DNA from 3 places in the Streptomyces sp. NPDC056479 genome. Region 1 is predicted to be linked to each of the others. Evidence: predicted binding sites of a transcription regulator. Region 1 holds the regulator's gene; each other region holds the start of a gene.
The links. Region 1 encodes HrcA, which represses chaperone genes, less so after heat shock. Its sites were predicted from a motif close to TTNGCACTCNGNNNNNCNGAGTGCNAA; they were not measured.
Positions count from the first base shown of each region.

Region 2: a site for HrcA is predicted at 6,183-6,209, ahead of groES (co-chaperone GroES). Genes of this name have one in related genera too.
Region 3: a site for HrcA is predicted at 4,560-4,586, ahead of groL (chaperonin GroEL). Genes of this name have one in related genera too.

Region 1 covers NZ_JBHTRZ010000004.1:525,093-532,861, forward strand. Annotated here, with positions in the region: gene ACFQ6S_RS18935 (VOC family protein) at 12-404, opposite strand; gene ACFQ6S_RS18940 (16S rRNA (uracil(1498)-N(3))-methyltransferase) at 425-1,180, opposite strand; gene ACFQ6S_RS18945 (nitronate monooxygenase) at 1,177-2,262, opposite strand; gene dnaJ (molecular chaperone DnaJ) at 2,374-3,510, opposite strand; gene hrcA (heat-inducible transcriptional repressor HrcA) at 3,511-4,527, opposite strand; gene ACFQ6S_RS18960 (MBL fold metallo-hydrolase) at 4,808-5,551, shown strand; gene ACFQ6S_RS18965 (DUF3097 domain-containing protein) at 5,593-6,396, shown strand; partial or broken gene ACFQ6S_RS18970 (Uma2 family endonuclease) at 6,386-6,959, opposite strand; gene hemW (radical SAM family heme chaperone HemW) at 7,060-7,769, opposite strand, start outside.
Region 2 covers NZ_JBHTRZ010000013.1:284,150-291,918, reverse strand. Annotated here, with positions in the region: gene ACFQ6S_RS40730 (hypothetical protein) at 1-3,122, opposite strand, end outside; gene ACFQ6S_RS40725 (ester cyclase) at 3,220-3,912, shown strand; gene groL (chaperonin GroEL) at 3,985-5,607, opposite strand; gene groES (co-chaperone GroES) at 5,729-6,037, opposite strand; gene ACFQ6S_RS40710 (polysaccharide deacetylase family protein) at 6,320-7,144, opposite strand; gene ACFQ6S_RS40705 (polysaccharide deacetylase family protein) at 7,141-7,769, opposite strand, start outside.
Region 3 covers NZ_JBHTRZ010000006.1:467,142-474,910, forward strand. Annotated here, with positions in the region: gene ACFQ6S_RS25555 (MFS transporter) at 1-181, opposite strand, end outside; gene ACFQ6S_RS25560 (metallophosphoesterase family protein) at 469-1,329, opposite strand; gene ACFQ6S_RS25565 (NADH:flavin oxidoreductase) at 1,358-2,485, opposite strand; gene groL (chaperonin GroEL) at 2,775-4,397, opposite strand; gene ACFQ6S_RS25575 (cold-shock protein) at 4,776-4,982, opposite strand; gene ACFQ6S_RS25580 (ubiquitin-like small modifier protein 1) at 5,435-5,710, opposite strand; gene thrC (threonine synthase) at 5,757-7,043, opposite strand; SAM riboswitch class I at 7,062-7,231, opposite strand; gene ACFQ6S_RS25590 (glucosyl-3-phosphoglycerate synthase) at 7,405-7,769, shown strand, end outside.

The DNA.
Region 1 (7,769 bases):
GGCCGTCGATCTCAGCCGCGCAGCAGCAGCCACTCCTGTAGCTCCACCAGGTTGCCCTCCGGGTCCTTGAGGTGGGCGACGCGCATGCGGTCGGTCATCGCGGCGGGGCCGTGCAGCAGGGTCGCGCCGCGGGAGGTGATCTGGGCGCAGTAGCCGTCCAGGTCGTCCACGCGCAGCACCACCAGGGAGCGGTGGCCGGTGGCCGTGTCGCCGAGTTCGCCCAGGACCTCGGCCATCATCCCCCGGTCCTGGAGGGCGATGCCCGCCGAGCCGGTGATGGGGCTGAACTTCTCGTACGGCCCGTTCGTCGCGCCCGACTGCGGCTTGAGGTCGAGGACTTCGGCGTAGAAGCGGTAGCAGGCGGCGAAGTCGCCGACCAGCAGCCGCACTTGGGCGAGTTCCACGACGGACGTCCCTCCCGGGGTCAGGACCAGCGGCCGGTGCGGCCGAGCAGCAGTGCCGTCGCCGCGGTTCCGGCGGTGGAGGTCCGCAGGACGGTACGGCCCAGACGGTACGCCTTCGCCCCCGCCTGCTCGAAGAGGGCCAACTCCTCGGGAGCCACACCGCCTTCGGGTCCGACGACGAGTACGATCTCGCCCTCGGCGGGCAGTTCGGCCGTCGCGAGCGGCTCGCTGCCGTAGTCGCGGTCCTCGTGGAGTACGGCGGCGAAGTCGGCCCCGGCGAGAAGCGCCGCGACCTGCTTGGTCGTCGCCGCGTCCGCGACCTCGGGGAAGCGCACCCGGCGCGACTGCTTGCCGGCCTCGCGCGCGGTGGCCCGCCACTTGCCGAGGGCCTTGGCGCCCCGCTCGCCCTTCCACTGCGTGATGCACCGGACGGCCGCCCACGGCACGATCGCGTCGACACCGGTCTCGGTCATGGTCTCGACGGCCAGCTCACCGCGGTCGCCCTTGGGCAGCGCCTGGACCACGGTGATCCGGGGCCGCTCCGGCGGTTCCTCGGCCACCGCGCCCAGGTCCACCACCAGCCGGTCCTTGCCCTCGGCCGCCTTGACCACACCCTCGGCCCAGCGCCCGTGCCCGTCGGTGAGGACGACCTCCTCGCCGGCCCGCAGCCGCTTCACCGAGACCGCGTGCCGGCCCTCGGGCCCGTCGAGCACGTACTCGCTTCCGGCCGGCGCGGCCCGCTCCAGCGACTCGACGACGAACACCGCCGCGGTCATCGGGCGGCACCGCCCCGGGGGAACGCCGACAACGCTGTCGACGCGGCGTCCAATTCGGCGGCCAGGACCTCCACGAGCTGCCCGGCGGGCAGTTCGCGGGCCATCCGGTGCCCCTGCCCCGCCCACAGGGCCATGCCCTGCGGGTCGCCTGAGGTGGCGGCCTTCTTGCGCAGCGGCGAGGTGAGGTGGTGGATCTCGGGGTAGGCGGCGGGGGCGTAGGGCCCGTGCTCGCGCATGAAGCGGTTGACGAGGCCGCGCGCGGGACGTCCGGAGAAGGCGCGCGTCAGCTCGGTCCGGACGAACAGGGGGTTGGTCAGCGCCTGCTTGTGCAGGGCGTTGGCGCCGGACTCCGGGGTGGCGAGGAACGCGGTGCCGAGCTGTGCGGCACTGGCGCCGGCCGCGAGGGCGGAGGCGATCTGGCTGCCGCGCATGATGCCGCCGGCGGCGACGAGGGGGAGGCCGACCGTCTCGCGCACCTGGGCGATGAGCGACAGCAGTCCGATGCCGGCGCCGTCGGCCTCGGGATTGTCGCGATGGGTGCCCTGGTGGCCGCCGGCCTCGACGCCCTGCACGATCACCGCGTCGGCGCCGGCCCGCTCCACGGCGAGGGCCTCGTCCGGCGTGGTGGCGGTGACCAGGGTGAGGGTGCCGGCCCGGCGCAGGGACTCCAGTACGTCACCGCTGGGCACGCCGAAGTGGAAGGAGACGACGGGCACCGGGTTGTCGAGCAGCACGGCAAGCTTGGCGTCGTAGCCGTCGTCCCGCCCGCTGTCGCGGTCCCCCAGCTCGACCTCGTACCAGGCGGCCTCACCGGCCAGCTGATGTGCGTAGACGTCCACGGCCGAGGCGTCGGCGTACTCCGGCTGCGGCATGAACAGGTTGACGCCGAAGGGCCGCTGGGTCAGCCCTCGCAGCTGCTTGATCTCCTGGTACATCCCGTCGGCGGTTTTGTACCCGGCGGCGAGAAACCCGAGCCCGCCGGCCTCGGACACGGCAGCGGCGAGCTGCGGCACGGAGACGCCGCCCGCCATGGGGGCCTGCACGATCGGACGCGGGAAGAGATCGGTCAGCGCGGAGGACATGACGGCATGTTGTCACGTCCTCCGAACAAGTCCGAATCGGGCCGGTCCCTTGGCACAGGCCAACTGTGGTGGGCCCGTCCGGCGTTTGAACGGCGGGCACACCGCCGACGGTCAGCGGCCGTTGAACGCGTCCTTCAGCCGCGAGAACAGCCCCTGCTGCCCCGGCTGGAACTGCCCCTGCGGCCGCTCCTCACCCCGCAGCTTGGCCAGCTCCCGCAGCAACCGCTCCTGCTCGGGGTCCAGCTTGGTCGGGGTCTGCACCTCGACGTGCACGATGAGGTCGCCGCGCCCGCCGCCGCGCAGATGTGTCACGCCGCGCCCGTGCAGCGGGATCGACTGGCCGGACTGGGTGCCGGGCCGGATGTCGACCTCCTCCAGTCCGTCCAGCGTCTCCAGCGGCACCTTCGTGCCGAGGCACGCCGCCGTCATCGGGATCGTCACCGTGCAGTGCAGGTCGTCGCCGCGCCGCTGGAAGGTCGAGTGCGGCAGCTCGTGGATCTCGACGTACAGGTCACCGGCGGGACCGCCACCGGGCCCGACCTCGCCCTCGCCGGCGAGCTGGATCCGCGTGCCGTTGTCGACACCGGCCGGGATCTTGACCGTCAGGGTGCGCCGGGACCGTACGCGGCCGTCGCCCGCGCACTCGGGGCACGGCGTGGGAACCACCGTCCCGAATCCCTGGCACTGCGGGCAGGGGCGGGACGTCATGACCTGGCCCAGGAAGGACCGGGTCACCTGCGACACCTCACCGCGGCCGCGGCACATGTCACACGTCTGGGCGGAGGTGCCGGGTGCGGCCCCTTCACCGTTACAGGTGTTGCAGACGATGGCCGTGTCGACCTGGATGTCCTTCGTCGTACCGAAGGCCGCCTCGTCGAGCTCGACCTCCAGCCGGATCATCGCGTCCTGGCCGCGCCGGGTGCGCGAGCGCGGACCGCGCTGGGACGCCGTACCGAAGAACGCGTCCATGATGTCCGAGAAGTTCCCGAAGCCGCCCGCGCCGAAGCCGCCGGCGCCCGCGCCGCCCGCCTGGGACAGCGGGTCGCCGCCGAGGTCGTAGACCTGCTTCTTCTGCGGGTCCGACAGCACCTCGTAAGCGGCGTTGATCTCCTTGAACCGCTCCTGGGTCTTCGGATCCGGGTTGACGTCCGGGTGCAGCTCGCGGGCGAGCCGCCGGAAGGCCTTCTTGATCTCTTCCTGCGACGCGTCGCGACGCACGCCGAGCACGGCGTAGTAGTCGGTGGCCACTTACGACTCCGCCAGGATCTGTCCGACGTAACGTGCCACTGCGCGTACCGCTCCCATCGTTCCCGGGTAATCCATGCGGGTCGGTCCGACCACGCCGAGCTTGGCGACTGCCTCGCCGCCCGAACCGTAGCCCACCGAGACCACGGAAGTGGAGTTGAGTCCCTCATAGGCGTTCTCGTGCCCGATCCGCACGGTCATGCCCGAATCCCCGGCCTCGCCAAGCAACTTGAGGAGCACGACCTGCTCCTCCAGCGCCTCGAGGACCGGACGGATGGTGAGGGGGAAGTCATGTCCGAAGCGGGTGAGATTGGCGGTGCCGCCGATCATCAGCCGCTCCTCGTTCTCCTCGACGAGCGTCTCCAGGAGGGTGGAGAGCACGGTCGAGACGGTGCCGCGGTCCTCGATGTCGAAGGCCTCGGCGAGGTCCTCGACGAGCCTGGGCACATCGCTGAAGCGCCGGCCCGCGACCTTGCTGTTGAGCCGCGCGCGCAGATCCGCGAGCGAGGTCTCGCCGAAGGGCGCCGGGCAGTCGATCATGCGCTGCTCGACCCGGCCGGTGTCCGTGATCAGGACGAGCATCAGGCGCGCGGGGGCGAGCGAGAGCAGCTCGACATGCCGGACGGTGGACCGGGTCAGGGACGGGTACTGCACGACGGCGACCTGCCGGGTGAGCTGCGCGAGCAGCCGTACGGTGCGCGCCACGACGTCGTCGAGGTCGACGGCGCCGTCCAGGAAGTTCTGGATGGCGCGCCGCTCGGGCGGGGTCATCGGCTTGACGCCGGCGAGCTTGTCGACGAACAGCCGGTAGCCCTTGTCGGTCGGGATGCGCCCGGCGCTGGTGTGCGGCTGGGCGATGAAGCCCTCGTCCTCCAGGGCCGCCATGTCGTTGCGCACGGTGGCCGGGGAGACGCCGAGGTTGTGCCGCTCGGTCAGGGCCTTCGACCCGACCGGCTCCTCGGTCCCGACATAGTCCTGGACGATGGCGCGCAGCACCTGGAGCCTGCGTTCACTCAGCATCTCGCGCACACCTCCAGAAGTCGTGCCCCTTGGCGCCTTTCCTGGCACTCTGTCCGTCCGAGTGCCAGCCGTCCCCGGCCAAGTGTACGGCGGTGGGGTACGCCCCGGGCAAGGCCGGGCCAGGTCCGCCGTGCTCGGGGACGGTGTCTTGGCTAGCGTCGCCGGGGAGGTCGGGGTGTGTCCACGCGTCGTTCGGTGCGTGCTCTCGGTGCGGCGAGAGTGCGTGCCGGGCGGCGTGGGGACGTGCCCCGAAATCCCTGGTGTCGCTTAGCGTCGCCGTATGACGGTGACTTGGGAAGAGCTGGGGTGGGAGCGGCTGGCTTCGGGGGTCGGTCGGTGCCGGCTTCCGGTGTGGGACTGCACGGCGGGGCTGGTCGTGGGGGACGGCACCGCGTTGATCGTCGACGCCGGGTCGAGCCTCGCGGAGGGCGCGCGGTTGCGGACGCAGGCGCAGTGGCTCGCTGGTCACCGTGTGACTCATCTCGCGCTGACCCATCCCCACTTCGATCACGTCTTCGGGGCGGCCGCGTTCGCGGGCGCGGAGGTCTACGGCCCGGTGGGCATGGACACGGTGTTCGACGGGCGGCACGCGCGCGAGGAGCTGCGTGCGGACGCGGTCCGCAACGGCCTGGACGCGGCCGCGGCGGAGGAGGCCGTGGACGCGCTGATCCGCCCCCACCACCAGGTGAGCGGCGAGTGGACCCTCGACCTGGGCGGCGGCCGCCAGGTCCTGCTGGCGAACGTGGGCCCCGCGCACACGGCCCACGACCTGGTCGTGCTCGTGCCGGGCGAGGTCTCCGGTGACCGCGAGGTGGTCTTCTGCGGTGATCTGGTGGAGGAGTCCGGTGACCCCCAGGCCGGCCCCGACGCCGTACCGTCCCACTGGCCGGCCGCCCTGGACCGCCTGCTGGACCTGGGCGGCGCGGACGCGCTGTACGTGCCCGGTCACGGAGCGGTGGTGGACGCGGAGTTCGTACGGCGGCAGCGGGACGCCCTGGCCGCTCGCTTCGGCGTGTCGCCCTGATCGGAGGACGTGCGGGACGCGCTTCTCCTATCGTCATCCGAATGCGCCAGTACTCTCCGGACCTGACCCCGCCCTGGAAGAAGCCCCAGCCCGTCCCCGAGGTCCCGGCGGAGCCCGGCCTGGTGGTCGAGGAGCCCGGCACGGGGTTCTGCGGCGCGGTGATCCGCTGCGAGGCGGGCACGGTGACGCTGGAGGACCGCTTCGGCAAGCACCGGGTGTTCCCGCTGGAGCCGCGCGGGTTCCTGCTGGAGGGCAAGGCGGTGACGCTCGTCCGGCCGACGGGCGCGGCTCCGGTACGCCCCACTCGTACGGCATCCGGTTCGGTCGCCGTCCCCGGCGCACGCGCACGCGTGGCGCGCGCCGGCCGTATCTACGTGGAGGGCCGCCACGACGCCGAGCTGGTCGAGCGGGTGTGGGGCGACGACCTGCGCATCGAGGGCGTGGTGGTGGAGTACCTGGAGGGCGTCGACGATCTGCCGTCGATCGTGGCCGAATTCGCACCCGGTCCGGATGCGCGGCTGGGCGTCCTGGTGGACCACTTGGTGCCCGGCACGAAGGAGTGGCGCATCGCCGAGTCGGTGACGAGCGAGCACGCCCTGGTGGTGGGCCACCCGTACATCGACATCTGGGAGGCGGTGAAGCCGTCGTCCCTGGGCATCGAGGCGTGGCCGCGGGTCCCGCACGGGCAGGACTGGAAGACGGGCGTGTGCCGGGCGCTGGGGTGGCCGTCGGAGAACACCGGGGCGGTGTGGCAGGCGATTCTGCAGCGGGTGGGGTCCTACAAGGACCTGGAGCCGGAGTTGCTGGGGCGGGTGGAGGAACTGATCGACTTCGTCACGTCGTAGCGCCGAGCGGCGGCAGGGTGCCGAACCTGCTCGTGTCCAGATCGATGCCCAGCCATGGCAGCGGCACCGAATCGCCGAACTTACGGGTCCTCTTCGACAGATAGTCGGCCGAGCGTCCGCTTCCGGCCGGCTCCGACAGCACCAGGCACTTGGCCTTCGAATGGATCGATGATCAGGTACACGGGGACTCCACCGGCTGCGTAGAGCGACCGCTTCTCCACATAGTCCCGGTGAACGCTGGTCTTGGAGACGACCTCCACCAACATGGTCACGGAGCCTGCGAGTACGAGCCGTCCGGGGCCGTCATCGGCGCCGAGCTCCAGGACGACGAGGTCCGGTTGCGGCTCGCTGTCCTCACCGGGAAAGGCCACGTCCTGTGTCTGCAGCCGGTCCCATCCGCCCGGCGGGATCTGATCCTGCACTGCCTGCACGATGCGGTTGTGGACCTTGTCGGGTCCGGCCATCATCACGATTTCCCCGCGGATGAGCTCAGCCTTGAAGCCCTCGGGAACTTCGAGGTTCTCGAATGCCTCGTGCACCCGGCGATCATCCACAGTGGTCATCTCCGTGGCCCTCCACATCCGCCGCGTATGGCCGGCGGCAGCCTACGAACCAGATTAGGGAGCGAACCGACGTTCCGCACCGATTCGCTCGCCCGAGTGATCAGTCCACCAAGTCCCTGACCACCGCATCCGCCAGCAACCGCCCCCGCAGCGTCAGCACCGCACGTCCCTCGTCGTACGGCCCCCGCTCCAGCAGTCCGTCCGACAGCGCGCGGCGGGATGCCTGGAGGCCTGCCTCCCGCAGCAGCTCCAGCGGCGCCCCCTCCCGCAGCCGCAGCTCCAGCAGGATCCGCTCGACCCTCCTGTCCTCCTCCGTCAGGAGTTCACGGCCCGCTCCCGGTGACCGGCCCGCCGCCAGCGCCGCCGCATACGCCCCCGGATGCTTCACGTTCCACCAGCGCACCCCGCCCACGTGCGAGTGCGCTCCCGGACCCGCACCCCACCAGTCCGCGCCCCGCCAGTACAGCTCGTTGTGCAGGCAGCGGGCCGCCTCCGACGTGGCCCAGTTCGAGACCTCGTACCAGTCGAAGCCCGCCGCCGACATCACCTCGTCCGCGATCAGGTACCGGTCCGCGTGCACGTCGTCGTCCGTCATCGGGACCTCGCCCCGGCGGATCCGGCGGGCCAGTTGGGTGCCCTCCTCGACGATCAGGGCGTAGGCCGAGACATGGTCCGGCCCGGCGCCGATCGCCGCCTCCAGTGAGGCCCGCCAGTCGTCGTCCGACTCGCCGGGGGTGCCGTAGATCAGGTCCAGGTTCACGTGATCGAAGCCCGCCGCGCGGGCCTCCGCGACGCAGGCCTCGGGGCGGC
Region 2 (7,769 bases), on a different contig from region 1:
ACCTGCCCGAGCGCGACCAGCGCCTCGACCAGCGGTGTCGTCGGCGACCACACCTCGGGGCCACACACCTGGTCCGCCAGATCGGCCGCAGCGCCGAGCAGTAGCTCCGCGTCGCCGCATCGGCCGACAGACTGGGCCGTGAGGGCCAACCGCGCGAGGGCCGAGATCTGTTCGTCGACGTTTGCGATGCCCGACACGGCCTCCAGGGCGGCCGCGTCGTCACCCTTGAGTACAAGCCCGCGGGCAACCGCGGCGAGGATGCACTTACGGCCGCTCTCGCTCGGGCCGCCGGCCAGTAACGCGCGGGCCCGCTCGATCTGTCCGCCGCCGGCCAGCGCCTCCACGAGGGGGAACAGGATCAACAGGTGATCCGGAGCGCCTTCGAGCATCGCCTCCAGCCGCTGGAACGCCCCCGCGCCGGCCAGCACTTCGCACCCGGCCATGAGATACAGGTCCATTCCGAGTTCGTCGTCGGGCCAGACGAGCGCCTCCAGATGGGCGAGCATCGGGGGCTCGGAGGCCACGACGGCGGCCGCCTCGGCGGTGTGTCCGGCGTCGGCCAGCGCCTTCAGCGCGTCGGCCAGCTTGAACAGGTCACCCGGCACCAGGACCGCGCTGCGCGCCTCCTCCTCCAGATCGCAGAGGATCTGCTCGCTCTCGGCCGCGCGACCGCGGAGCGCGAGGGTCAGCGCCACCCTGGCCATCGCCTCGGACGAGAAGGGGAAGTCCGCCAACTCCCGTATCAACGCCTCGGCTTCCTCCATTCTGCCGAGGCATGCTCCCGCATCCGCCAGCGCGACCAGGAGATGGGAGCGAGCCTCTTCGTGGAAGAGACCGCCGCCTCTCTCGGCGGCCCGCGCAAAGTCTCCCGCCTCCGCGAGCGCACCGGCGACGCGTGCCTGTGCCCACTCCAGCTGCCGGTCTCCGTCCACCTCCTCCACCAGCCGGTCGGCCTGCTCCAGCTTTCCCCGGCGTACGAGCTCCGCGGCCAGGTCGGCTGCGACAGCCTCCCTGAGCGTCGGATCCGCCATCCTGGTGAGCCACGACTCCGCGCGGCGCAACTCCTCGTGCTCCGCGTCGGCTCGGGCCAGCGTCGCCCATGCCCGGTCTCGATCGCGGACGGATGCCGCGGTGCCGCCGCCCGTGTTCCGGACCCGGGTGGCGAGGATCGCCGCACGCTGGAGTTCGCCCGCCTCGACGAGCGCCTCCACCACTCCCCACGGCGACTTCAGCTCGCCGGCCGTCTCGACCGCCTCGTCGAGGAGACGGCCGGACTCCGCCGGCTCACGGGTTCGGGACAACGAGACCAGTGCCAGCGCCCTGGCTTCCGGGCCGCCCGCCCGCAGGACCGCCTCGGCATCCTCGGCGGCGCCGGCTCCGAACCGGGCCGCCGCCAGGGCCGCGAAGGCCAAGGCCCTCCGCGCCGGATCGATGATGCGGTCGGCGGCCGCACGCGCCGAGGCGAAGCGGTCCCCGGCGAGGTGCTTGGCCACCAGCCGCACCAACACGTCCTGCGTGTGCGCGGGCGGGACCGAGCCCAGGAGGTCGGCCGCCCGGCCGCACTCGTCGATGGCGACCAGGGCGAGACACAGCCGCCGCGTCATACGGTCACGGTCCTGCGTCCTGCGCACCCGGCGCACGGCTGTCCGGGCGTCGGTCAGCAGGGTCCGTGCGCGTTCCGGATCGCCCGCGTCCGCGAGCCTGCCCGCGATCGCCATGAGGACCGCGGCCCTGCTCTCGGGGTCGGTCAGGCTGTAGGCGAGGGCCTCCGCGCGGTTCACCTTGCCCAGCACCGCCCATGCCTCCGGAACCACCTCGGAGATACGGGCACTGCGCCCCGCGAGTTCGTCACGGTGCATGGCGAGCCGTAACGCGGCCAGCAGGTCGCCGCCCCGCCCTCGCTCGGCCACGTCGACCGTGACCTCCTGTGTCGTACGGATCTCGTCGAGCGCCGCGGCGTCGCCACCGGTCACGTCCAGCATCCGCTCGTGGCGGACGGTGTCCAGGGCGCACCGCATCATCCGGGGCAGATCGTCGGTCGCCCGCACCATGGAGAAGTACCCGCGCAACAGGTACTCCGGGGTCGCGTCCGGCCACCCGCGCTCCCGCCAGTCGTCCGCCCACGCGTGCAACCGGGCCCGGTACCGGTCCAGCTCGGCGGCACCGAGCATCTCCTCGGCCTGGGACTGCAGCTCCTCGTGACCCAGCAGGTAGACGCTCGCCCGGATGCCGAACGTCCGCCCCGCCCGGGTGCGCAGGACATCCTGGACCCGGAAGGCGCTGCTGCCGGTAAGTGCGGACAGATCGGCGGCCGCAAGGCCTCCGCCCGCAGCCGTCACCAATGCCAGCAGGTCGTACTCGAGTCCTCCGGTCTCGATCAGACACTTCAGCTCACGTTCCGCCTCGGCCCGGATCACCTCGGCCCGCGGGGACAGGCTCAGTGGCCGTACGGCCTCGGCGCACCACAGCGGATGACCCTGCGCCACATCACCCGGGAGCGGTGGGTTCAGCCGGCTCGCCACGACAACCCGCATCCCGTGCTCGGGCCGTGCGGGCAGCAGACTGGCGATGCTGTGCGCCTCCGAACCGGTGGTGACGCCACGGTCCTCGTCCAGGCCGTCGACGATCAGGACCAGCCGTTCGCCCCGCTGGGCACAGACTTCCGCCGCCTCCCGGTACATGCGCAGCAGATGGGCTTCCCGGGTCGCCTCCGTCAGATAGCCGGGGATGCCCTCACCCACCAGCTCCGCCAGCTGCTCCAGCACGACATCCACGTACGCCACCACGTCGTTCTGTGCCCCCAGCCGAGCCGTCACGAAGAAGGGCACGATCCGCACGCCATGCGGCGGGTGCAGCGCGAACCACGACATCAGGGCCGTCTTGCCCGCCCACGCCGCCGCCCGCCACCAGACGTACGACGGCCCGGACTCGGCGGTGCAGAAGGCGGCGAGGTCGTCCAACTCGCGGTCGCGGTCGACGAGTTCGAAAGGGGCGATACGGCGGACCTGCTCCCAGTACGCCGAGCGCACGGCGGGCGCCAGCACGATCTGGTTGTCGTCGCCCGTGACGGCCACCCCGATGTCGCCGCCCGCCGAGACGGACCGGCTCCCCCGCGCTCGCATCCCGTCATGATGCCAAAGCCCGACAGGCACAGCCGCCCACCCGCGAGGAGAATGGAGCTGTCCAGCCGCACCCAGGGCACCGGGAGGCGACGGCGTCATGACCTTCGTACAGCTCATCGACTGCAGGACCAGCCGCTTCGAGGAGATGAACCGGCTGATGGACAGCTGGGTCGAGCAGACCAAGGGGAAACGGACGGCGACGCACGATCTGGTCGGGAAGGATCGGGCCGACTCGGCGCACTTCGTCGAGATCGTGGAGTTTCCGTCGTACGAGGACGCGATGCGGAATTCGAATCTGCCCGAGACCGATCGGATCTTTCAGGAGATGGTCGCGCTCTGCGACGAGGCGCCGACCTTCACCGATCTCGACGTCGTGCGGGACGAGCAGCTGAATGTGCTGGCCGCGCGGGCCTTCTTCGGGAACATGGGGACGATGGCGCCGGAGCGGATCGGGGAGCATGTCACCGCCGACTACGTGGATCACGATCCGTCGTATCCGGAGCCGGTGCAGGGTGTCGAGGGGCTGCGGGAGCAGTACGCGGACTGGCGGGCCGCCTTCGATTTCGTGTTCCGGATCGACGATCAGCTGGCCCAGGGCGACCAGGTGTGTACGCGGTGGACGTGGGCCGCGCGGCACAAGGGGGAGTTTCTCGGGATTCCCGCGACCGGGCAGGACGTGACCATGCAGGGCATGACCTGGCAGCGGTTCCGGGGCGGCAGGATCTGCGAGGGCCACTGGCTCTACGACCGGGCGGGTCTGCTGGAGCAACTGGGGGTACTCGGTCGGTGAAGCCCGCGAAGGGGAAGGCCCCGGTCCCCGCACACAGGTGCGGGGACCGGGGCCTTCTGCGAGCGCTGGGGCTCAGTGCGCGTGGCCGTGACCGTGGCCGGCCGCCGGCTCCTCCTCTTCCTTCTTCTCGACGACCAGGGTCTCGGTCGTCAGGAGCAGGGAGGCGATGGAGGCGGCGTTCTCCAGGGCGGAGCGGGTGACCTTGACCGGGTCGATGACGCCGGCCTTGACCAGGTCGCCGTACTCGCCGGTCGCGGCGTTGTAGCCGTTGCCCTTCTCGAGCTCGGCCACCTTGGAGACGATGACGTAGCCCTCGAGGCCGGCGTTCTCGGCGATCCAGCGCAGCGGCTCGACGGCGGCCTTGCGGACCACGGAGACACCGGTGGCCTCGTCGCCGGTCTTGTCGAGGTTGCCCTCGAGGACCTTGACGGCGTGGACCAGAGCGGAGCCACCACCGGAGACGATGCCCTCCTCGACCGCGGCGCGGGTCGCGGAGATGGCGTCCTCCAGACGGTGCTTCTTCTCCTTCAGCTCCACCTCGGTGGCGGCGCCGACCTTGATCACGCACACGCCGCCGGCCAGCTTCGCGAGGCGCTCCTGGAGCTTCTCGCGGTCCCAGTCGGAGTCCGTGTTCTCGATCTCGGCCTTGATCTGGGCGACGCGGCCCGTGACGTCGGCGGAGTCGCCGGCGCCGTCGACGACCGTGGTGTCGTCCTTGGTGACGGTGACGCGGCGGGCGCTGCCCAGCACGTCCAGGTCGGCCTGGTCGAGCTTGAGGCCGACCTCCTCGGAGATGACCGTGGCGCCGGTGAGGACCGCGAGGTCCTGCAGCATCGCCTTGCGGCGGTCACCGAAGCCGGGGGCCTTGACCGCGACCGCGTTGAAGGTGCCGCGGATCTTGTTGACGACCAGGGTCGACAGGGCCTCGCCGTCGACGTCCTCGGCGATGATCAGCAGCGGCTTGGAGGCACCCGACTGGATGACCTTCTCGAGCAGCGGCAGCAGGTCCTGGATGGAGGAGATCTTGCCCTGGTTGATGAGGATGTAGGGGTCCTCCAGGACGGCCTCCATGCGCTCCTGGTCCGTCACGAAGTACGGCGACAGGTAGCCCTTGTCGAAGGCCATGCCCTCGGTGAAGTCCAGCTCCAGACCGAAGGTGTTGGACTCCTCGACGGTGATGACACCGTCCTTGCCGACCTTGTCCATCGCCTCGGCGATGAGCTCGCCGACCTGCTGGTCCTGGGCGGACAGCGCGGCCACGGCGGCGATGTCGGACTTCTCGTCGATCGGACGGGCGGAGGCCAGGAGGTCCTCGGAGACGGCGGCCACGGCCGCGTCGATGCCCTTCTTGAGCGCGGCCGGGGAGGCACCCGCGGCGACGTTCTTCAGGCCCTCGCGGACCAGCGCCTGGGCCAGCACGGTGGCGGTGGTGGTGCCGTCACCAGCGATGTCGTTGGTCTTGGTCGCCACCTCCTTCACCAGCTGGGCGCCGAGGTTCTCGTACGGGTCCTCGATCTCGACCTCACGGGCGATCGTGACACCGTCGTTGGTGATGGTGGGCGCGCCGAACTTCTTGTCGATGACGACGTTGCGGCCCTTGGGGCCGATCGTCACCTTGACCGTGTCGGCCAGCTTGTTGACGCCGCGCTCGAGGGCGCGACGGGCGTCCTCGTCGAACTTCAGGATCTTCGCCATGACAGCGGGAGCCCTCTCGAATCTGTGGGTTCTCAAAAAAGACGCTGCGCCCCGGGCGCCCGGCTTCTTTAAGTGGTCGCGGGGGGCCAGGGGCGCAGCTGGAAAAACTCTGAGGTGGTGCTTACTTCTCGATGATCGCGAGCACGTCGCGAGCCGAGAGGACGAGGTACTCCTCGCCGTTGTACTTCACCTCGGTGCCGCCGTACTTGCTGTACAGCACGATGTCGCCGGTCTTGACGTCGAGCGGCAGGCGCTCGCCGTTCTCGAAGCGGCCCGGGCCCACGGCCAGGACGACGCCCTCCTGGGGCTTCTCCTTGGCGGTGTCCGGGATGACCAGGCCAGAGGCGGTGGTCTGCTCGGCGTCGAGCGGCTGGACCACGATGCGGTCCTCGAGCGGCTTGATGGCAACCTTGGAGCTGGTGGTCGTCACGATCCGACCTCCCCCTTCGGAGATCTCACGGGGTTAACTGTCTGAGGTGGCGACCAGGTGGATCCGTCGTCGCGGGTGCCGGACCTGCCCGTCGCGTGTTGGCACTCTCCAGTGGGGAGTGCCAGAGCCGAGACTATGACCGCGATTAGCACTCGGTCAAGCGGACTGCTAATTCGCGGCGCGGGCCGAGCCGCGTTCGGGTGACCGGCGCTGACGGTGAGCGGCGCTGACGGTGACCGGTGTTGCCGTGGCCGCCTGAAGGATCCCTCGGACGCCTGGCCCTCAGATGTAGTCCTCCAACCGGCCCACCGTCAGCCCCCGCCCCTGGATCTCCCGGAGCAGCCTCGTCGTCCGTTCTCGCAGCGTCAGCCCGGCCGGCTCCCCCGAAGGGACGGACACGATGTCGCCGGCGCTCAGCCGGACGGGCCCCTTCGCGTACGTCAGTTCGCCGTCGCCCTCCATCGCCGCCCGCCACAGCACGACCGCCGTCACGCCGCAGTCGGCCGCCGCGCGGAGCGTGGTGGTGTCGTACCTGCCGTAGGGCGGGCGGAAGAGGCGGGGGAGGATGCCGAAGCGGGCGCGGAGCTTGTTCTGCTGGCCGCAGATCTCGGCGCGCTGGCCGGCGTACGGCAGACCGCGCAGGGCGGCGTGGTCGAGGGTGTGGTTCTGGATCGACGCGCCGACCGCGCGCAGGCGCGCGAAGTGGCCGTAGCCCGGGCCGACCACGCTGTCCGTGAGGAACATGCTGACCGGCAGCCGTAGCTCACGGACCATGTCGACGAAGCGCGGGTCCTTCTCGGCGCCGTCGTCGTAGGTGAGGAAGACGACCTTGTGGTGCGTGCGGACGCGGTGGACGACGGGCAGCGGGTCGCCGGCCGGCCGCGGCTGTCCGCGGACGGGCGGCGACGGGGGCACGGGCAGCGGGGCGGTCAGGCCCCAGTGACGGTACGGCCGTGCCGTGTACGTCGGGTTCTTCGCCGACCGTGCCGCATGCTCGGCCGGCCCTCCGCGCGGGTCGGCCGAACCCACCGCGCCACCGCACCCGGCGAGCAGAGCGGACGCCAGGACCACGGCGGCGAGCGCCCGCGCCCCCGGCGCCGACCTCACAGGTAGTCCTCCAGCCGGGCCACCGCGTAGCCCTCGGCCGTCACCTTGTCCAGGAACCGGCGGATCATGTCGGGCATTGTGCCCTTCCAGTCCTCCCTGCCCCGGAAATGACTGAGCACGATGTCACCCGGTCGGATCTTCCGGTCCCACTCGCGGTACTCCCAGTGGTCGACGAACACCTCCTCGTTCCACAGCGGGACGTACTCGATGCCACAGGACTTCGCGGCGCGCAGGGTGTTCCGGTCGTAGTTGCCGTAGGGCGGCCGGAAGAGCAGCGGGCGCCTGCCGTACTGCTCCTCGACGACCTCCTGCATGCCGCAGATCTCCTGCTGCTGCCCGCGGTAGGAGAGGGCCGGGAGGTAGCGGTGGTGGAGGGTGTGGTTGTTCAGGGCCACGCCCTCGCGCTGCATCCGCCGGAAGTAGCGGTAGTCGTCCTTGATCAGGTAGTCGCTGAGGAAGGCGGTGTACGGCAGCTGCAGATCGTTCATCATCCGCAGGAACGTCGGGTCCTTCTCGGCGCCGTCGTCGATGGTGAGGAAGACGACCCGATGTGTGGTCGGGACGGTGGTGAACACGGGCGGGAGGCCGAGCTCCTCGTGCCCGTCGACCTCGAAGCCGTCGCGGG
Region 3 (7,769 bases), on a different contig from region 1:
CCCAGGCGGTGTCCGAGGCGGGGGCGTCCAGCAGCTTCGGCAGCTCCGGGACGATCGGGATGACCAGCGTCTGCATCAGCGAGACGACGATCCCGGCGAAGGCCAGCACCGCCACCACGGCGTTCGACCTCGGCGGGGCGCCACCCCCGGCCTCGGTGGGAGGGGCAGGGCTTTCGGACATGGCGGGGCCTCCGTCGGCGTGCGAGCAGGAAGAGGTACGTAATTGACCTAGGCAACCTTAAGTCAGTTGATTGACTTACTCAAGCGACGCAGGCCACGCCCCGCTCACACCGCCGGCCCACCCGCACCTTCTTGGAGTCGTTGCCGTCGCCCCGTGCGGTGGTCCAGATGTCGACGATCCGGGAGCTGTCGCGCTTGAGGGTGCTTCGGCCCGCGAACCGGGGATGCCGTCAAGGCGATCCTTTGACTCTTACGCGCTCCTGAGGCCGGCCAGGGGCGTGACTCGGCTCAGCCCTCCCGGTCCACCATCGCCCGCACCTGACCCTCGTCCAGCTCGTACACCGTCTCGTGCGCCCGGGGGTCGCGTGCGTGGAAGGTGTGGAAAAGCGGCCCGTCCGCGCCACCAAGCTCCACCAGGGAGGCCGACGCCCCACGCACCACGCGTTCCGTGCCGGGTGCCGTCGTCAGGTCGACGCGGCTGACGACGCCGGGGGTGACCCAGACCGGCACAGCGGCCAGGAAGCCGAAGAGCTGGAGGTGGTAGTGCCCGGCCAGGACGAGGCGCACATCGCTTCCCCGGATCGCCGCCGCGAGGTCGCCCGGGTCGCGCAGGCCGAAGACCGGCTGGGTCGCCGAGATGCCGAGGGCGATCGGCGGGTGGTGGAGGGCGAGGACGGTGCCCTGTTCGGCCGGGGTGCTCAACACGCCCTTCAACCAGTCCAGTTGAGCCCTGCTCAAGCGGCCGTGCACCTTCCCCGGCACCAGCGAGTCCAGCGTCACGAACCGCAGGCCCCCGACCGTGCTCACGGCAGCCCGCTCGCCGGCCTCGGAGTCCAGGACCAGCTCCGGCTCCGCATGCCCGCTGCCCAGCACTTTGCCGAAGGCCACGCGCTCGTCGTGATTGCCGGTCGTGTAGAAGACCGGCGCGGCGAGCGTCCGCGCGAACTCGCCCACCAGCTCCCGTACGGCCGCGTACGCCTCCACGGCGCCGTCGTCCGCGATGTCCCCCGTGACGACGATCGCGTCGACGTCCCGCAGCCGGCTCAGCTCGGCGAGCATCAGCCGGAGCGAGTCGGTGGCGTTGACGCCGTATTTGTTCGGGGCGTCGGTCTTCTCAAGATGCGTGTCGGAGAGATGAAGGATCCTCATCTCTCCGACGGTAGCGGCGAGTCGGGCCTCAGCTCAGGCTCTTCAGCGACGCCGCGTCATACGCGGCCAGCTCGCCGAACCGCCCGTCCAGCACCTTTGCCGCCCACTCCGGGTCCTGGAGCAGCGCCCGGCCGACCGCCACGAAGTCGAACTCCTCGGCCTCCAGACGGTCCAGGAGGTCGTCGATCCCCTTGAGCGCGGAGCCCTGACCGGCGAACGCGCCGAGGAACTCGCCGTCCAGGCCGACCGAGCCGACGGTGATGGTGGGCCTGCCGGTCAGCTTCTTCGTCCAGCCCGCCAGGTTGAGGTCGGAGCCTTCGAACTCCGGGATCCAGTAGCGGCGGGTGGAGGCGTGGAAGGCGTCGACGCCGGCCGCGGCGAGCGGGGCCAGGATGGCCTCCAGCTCCTCCGGGGTCTCGGCGAGGCGGGCGTCGTAGGCCTCCTGCTTCCACTGCGAGTAGCGGAAGATGACCGGGAAGTCGGGCGAGACCTTCTCGCGTACGGCGGCCACGATCTCCGCCCCGAACTGCGTACGGGCGACCGGGTCACCGCCGTAGGCGTCCGTACGGCGGTTGGTGCCCGACCACAGGAACTGGTCGACCAGGTAGCCGTGGGCGCCGTGGATCTCCACGCCGTCGAAGCCGATGCGCTCGGCGTCCGCGGCGGCCTCGGCGAAGGCGCCGATCACGTCGTCGAGGTCCTGCCGGGTCATCGCCCTGCCGGTGGCCTCATCCGCGCCGATGCGCAGACCCGAGGGGCCGACGGCGGGGGCGTCGGCGAAGGGCGGCTGGCCCTGCTTGCGCACCATGCCGATGTGCCACAGCTGCGGCACGATGGTGCCGCCCGCCGCGTGCACACCCTCGGCGACCTTCGCCCACCCGGCCAGCTGGTCCTCTCCGTGGAACCGCGGCACCCGATCGCTCTGCCCGGCCGACTCATGGCCGACGTACGTCCCCTCGGTGACGATCAGCCCCACTCCGGCGGCGGCCCGACGCGAGTAGTACGACAGCACGTCCTCACCGGGGACGCCGCCCGGCGAGAACATCCGGGTCATCGGCGCCATCACGATGCGGTTCGGGACGGTGAGGCCGTTGATCACGGTCGGCCGGGACAGGATCTGGGCCGCGCGGGAGGCGGCGGGCTCGGTGACGGTCACGTGGAGGGCTCCTCGAAAGTGGGGTCGGTTGAACCGGTCAGTATGTGCACGCGCATTGTTGCACCACCTTAAGCAACCGGTCACGCGAGGTCACGCATTCCCGAGGAGGGGGTTCTGTTTCGTGAGGGGCGTGCAGCGGACGTCCCTCCAGGGCGCGGGGAGCTGTGCGGGCAACCACGAACCACCTCCCACCCGCCAAAACACCGAGGGCGGCACCCCCTGTCGCAACAGGGAGTGCCGCCCTCGGCAAGGACGTTGATCAACCGGAGGCCGAAGCCCCCGACGTCGATCAGAAGTCCATGTCACCGCCCGGCATGCCGCCACCGGCAGGCGCGGCGGCCTTCTCCGGCTTGTCGGCGATGACGGCCTCGGTGGTGAGGAACAGCGCGGCGATCGACGCGGCGTTCTGCAGCGCGGAACGCGTCACCTTCGCCGGGTCGATGATGCCCTCGGCGATCATGTCGACGTACTCACCGGTCGCGGCGTTCAGGCCGTGACCGACCTGAAGGTTGCGGACCTTCTCCACGACGACGCCACCCTCGAGACCACCGTTGACGGCGATCTGCTTGAGCGGGGCCTCCAGGGCGAGCTTCACGGCGTTGGCGCCGGTCGCCTCGTCACCCTCGAGGTCCAGCTTCTCGAAGACACCGGAGGCCTGCAGCAGGGCCACGCCACCACCGGCGACGATGCCCTCCTCGACGGCCGCCTTGGCGTTGCGCACGGCGTCCTCGATGCGGTGCTTGCGCTCCTTGAGCTCCACCTCGGTGGCGGCACCGGCCTTGATGACCGCGACACCGCCGGCGAGCTTCGCCAGGCGCTCCTGCAGCTTCTCGCGGTCGTAGTCCGAGTCGCTGTTCTCGATCTCGGCGCGGATCTGGTTGACCCGGCCCGCGACCTGCTCCGAGGAGCCGGCACCGTCGACGATGGTGGTCTCGTCCTTGGTGATGACGACCTTGCGGGCCTTGCCCAGGAGGTCCAGGGAGGTGTTCTCGAGCTTGAGACCGACCTCCTCGGAGATGACCTCGCCACCGGTGAGGATGGCGATGTCGTTCAGCATCGCCTTGCGGCGGTCACCGAAGCCCGGGGCCTTGACGGCGACGGACTTGAAGGTGCCGCGGATCTTGTTGACGACCAGGGTCGACAGGGCCTCGCCCTCGACGTCCTCGGCGATGATCAGCAGCGGCTTGCCCGACTGCATGACCTTCTCCAGGAGCGGGAGCAGGTCCTTGACGGAGCCGATCTTGGAGTTGGCGATCAGGATGTACGGGTCGTCGAGCGACGCCTCCATCCGCTCCATGTCGGTGGCGAAGTACGCCGAGATGTAGCCCTTGTCGAAGCGCATACCCTCGGTGAGCTCCAGCTCCAGACCGAAGGTCTGGGACTCCTCGACGGTGATGACGCCTTCCTTGCCGACCTTGTCCATCGCCTCGGCGATGAGCTCGCCGATCTGGGTGTCGGCGGCGGAGATGGAGGCCGTGGAGGCGATCTGCTCCTTGGTCTCGACGTCCTTCGCCTGCTCGAGCAGGGCGGCGGAGACGGCCTCGACGGCGCGCTCGATACCGCGCTTGAGGGCCATCGGGTTGGCGCCGGCGGCTACGTTGCGCAGGCCTTCCTTCACGAGGGCCTGGGCGAGAACGGTCGCCGTGGTCGTACCGTCACCGGCGACGTCGTCCGTCTTCTTGGCGACTTCCTTGACCAGCTCGGCGCCGATCTTCTCGTACGGGTCCTCGAGCTCGATCTCCTTGGCGATGGAGACACCATCGTTGGTGATCGTGGGGGCGCCCCACTTCTTCTCGAGGACGACGTTGCGGCCCTTGGGGCCGAGCGTCACCTTCACGGCGTCCGCGAGCTGGTTCATGCCGCGCTCGAGGCCGCGCCGCGCCTCCTCGTCGAACGCGATGATCTTGGCCATGTGAAGTGGTCCCTCCAGGACTGGGGGTGATTCCTTCGGACCGCGCCCGCGCCCGCGACGGACGGCTCGCATGCCTTGTGGTTCCTTGCCCCACCCGGCCTGCGGGCCTCACCGACCCGGTCCTTCGTTGTCACTCTCACCTTCAGAGTGCTAACGCAATGATTAGCACTCGACCCATGAGAGTGCAAGGCGCGCTCGCGAAGCGGGCGCTCGTTGAGGGGTGGTGGTCGGGTGGCGGGTGGGAGCAAGCGGCTCTCAGGGATCGAGCCGGGCACTGCGCCCGGACGTGGACAGGTCCCGAGCACGGCGAAGGGCCCGCACCCCTGGAGGTGCGGGCCCTTCGAAGAAGAACGTCGCTGCTTTAAGTCGACGCGTGCTTCAGCCGGTCGCCAGTCGGACCATGTCCGCCTGCGGCCCCTTCTGACCCTGCGAGATCTCGAAATCGACTCGCTGGCCCTCTTCCAGGGTGCGGTACCCGTCCATCTGGATCGCGCTGTAGTGGACGAAAACATCCGCACCACCGTCGACCGCGATGAAGCCGTACCCCTTCTCCGCGTTGAACCACTTGACGGTGCCCTGAGCCATGCCTAACTCCCCTATTACTGGCCCTTGCACAGATCCACACTTCGCGGATCCGGGTCAGACCTCACCCCCCATCGGTCGGGGGCGTGCGCCGGAACGCGTCGACCGCGGCTGAATGTATCTGCCCAACTGCCGTCTGCAACAGGTCAATCGGACGAGAAATCCGGGCACGACCGGTCGGGAATGTGGGGACAATTCCGCTGACTTCAGGTCAAGTCGGACCCGGCATACGGAACAAAAGCCGCAAAAAACCCGCACACTTTGGCTACTTCTTGTCGGGCTTACGGCAGAAATCAAGGGCAACCGACTCGGAGATCGGCGGCACGTTCCCCAACTGTACCTCGCTCAACCACACAGAATTGCCCCCTCCGCTTCTCTCACGGAGGGGGCAATTCGATGAACTCTCAGTAACCTGAGTTACCGAAGGTAATGATCGGTCATTCGGTCAGCCTCGGTCAGCCGCCGGCGACGGCCGGGATGATGGAAACGCCCGCACCGTCGGGAGTGGCCGTCTCCAGCCCCTGCTCGAAACGCACGTCGTCGTCATTGACGTACACATTGACGAACCGACGCAGCTTGCCCTGGTCGTCGAGAACCCGGGCGGCGATCCCGGTGTGGTTCTTCTCCAGGTCGGCGATGACCTCGCCGAGGGTGGCGCCTTCGGCGGCGACCTCGGCCTGGCCACCCGTGTAGGTGCGCAGGATGGTGGGGATGCGGACGTTGACGCTCATACGGTGTGACCTCCGGTCAGTGTGCAGGTTCGGTGGGACAGGCGTCTCAGACGAGACCGGCCTCGCGGAACGAGTCCAGGTTGGGACGAATCGTCGCAGTCAGCCCCGTACCGGCCACCGCGTCCAACGTCTTCAGCCCATCGCCGGTGTTGAGCACGACGGTCGTGAGACTCGGGTCCAGCACACCGTTCTCGATCAGCTTCTGCGTCACACCCACGGTCACTCCACCGGCGGTCTCCGCGAAGATCCCCTCGGTCCGGGCGAGCAGCCGAATCGCGTCGACGACCTGCTCGTCCGTCACGTCCTCCACGAAACCACCCGTGCGGCGGGCGATGTCCAGGACGTACGGACCGTCGGCCGGGTTGCCGATCGCCAGCGACTTGGCGATGGTGTTCGGCTTCTGGGGGCGGACCACGTCGTGGCCGGCCTTGAACGCCGTCGACACCGGCGAGCAGCCCTCGGCCTGCGCACCGAAGATCTTGTACGGCTTGTCCTCGACGAGCCCGAGCTTGATCAGCTCCTGGAGCCCCTTGTCGATCTTCGTGAGCTGCGAGCCCGAGGCGATCGGCACGACCAGCTGGTCGGGGAGCTGCCAGCCGAGCTGCTCGCAGATCTCGTACGCCAGGGTCTTGGAGCCCTCGGCGTAGTACGGCCGCAGGTTGACGTTGACGAAGCCCCAGCCCTCGCCGGCCGGGTCGCCGATCAGCTCGGAGCAGAAACGGTTCACGTCGTCGTAGTTGCCCTCGATGCCGACGAGCTCGCCGCCGTAGACCGCGGCCATGACGACCTTGCCCTGCTCGAGGTCGTGCGGGATGAACACACAGGACCGGAAGCCGGCGCGGGCCGCGGCGGCGCCCACCGCACCGGCGAGGTTGCCGGTGGATGAGCAGGAGAGGGTGGTGAAGTTGAAGGCGCGCGCGGCCTCGATGGCCTGAGCGACCACGCGGTCCTTGAAGGAGTGCGTCGGGTTGCCGGAGTCGTCCTTGACGAACAGCTTGCCGGCGTCGACGCCGAGCTCGGCTCCGAGGTTGTCGGCCTGGACGAGCTTGGTCCACCCGGGGTTGATGTTCGGCTTGGTCGCCACGTCGGCCGGGACGGGCAGCAGGGGCGCATAGCGCCAGATGTTCGCGGGGCCCGCTTCGATCCGCTTGCGGAGCTCCTCGGCGTCATAGGCCGAGAAGTCGTACGCGATCTCCAGCGGGCCGAAACACTCCTCGCACGCGAAGACCGGGCCGAGAGGGACCCGGTGACCGCACTCGCGGCAGGACAGCGCCGCGGCGGGACCGAGGTCTACGGTGGAGTCGGTGGTGCTTGCAACAGTCTGCACAGCCATGTGAGGCGAGGCCCTTTCTCCTCATCTTCCTCACGACGCATCTCGTCGTGAGACGGATTTGGCACCTTCCCTAGCCGGGAGCCTCGCGGAGACGATCAACGGTGACGATCGACGCTGATCTACGAGAACCGACTGGAGGGTTGCCGGGGCTTCATCGGGCCGTATCCCTCTGCCCCTCTGGATGAGCGGTATTCGGTTGTGGACGACGGTCGACCTCGGACATGCGATGGTCATCCGCGTTGTTCAAGACTGTAACCGAACGCCAGGACAGTTGAGAGAGCCGTCCGAACCGCGAGATGACTGCGATGATTCTGCCGCTGACGCGACGGGCACGCATCCCGACAGTGAGGAGCCGCCGACCGTGCTGGAAGAAGTCGACCGCTGGCTGAACAGCCGCTCCTGGTCCGTTGCCGATCGCCCGCTGCACCAGATCCTGGCCGCCAAGCAGCGTACGGGTCAGTCGGTCTCCGTGGTGCTGCCCGCACTCAACGAGGAGGAGACGGTCGGCGACATCGTCGCGATCATCGCCCATGACCTGGTCCGGCAGGTTCCGCTGGTCGACGAGATCGTCGTCGTCGACTCGGGATCCACCGACCGCACCTCCGAGGTGGCCGCCGCGGCGGGCGCTCGGGTGGTGCACCGGGACGAGATCCTCCCGCACCTCCCGGCCGTCCCCGGCAAGGGCGAGGTGCTCTGGCGCTCCCTGCTCGTGACGAGCGGGGACAT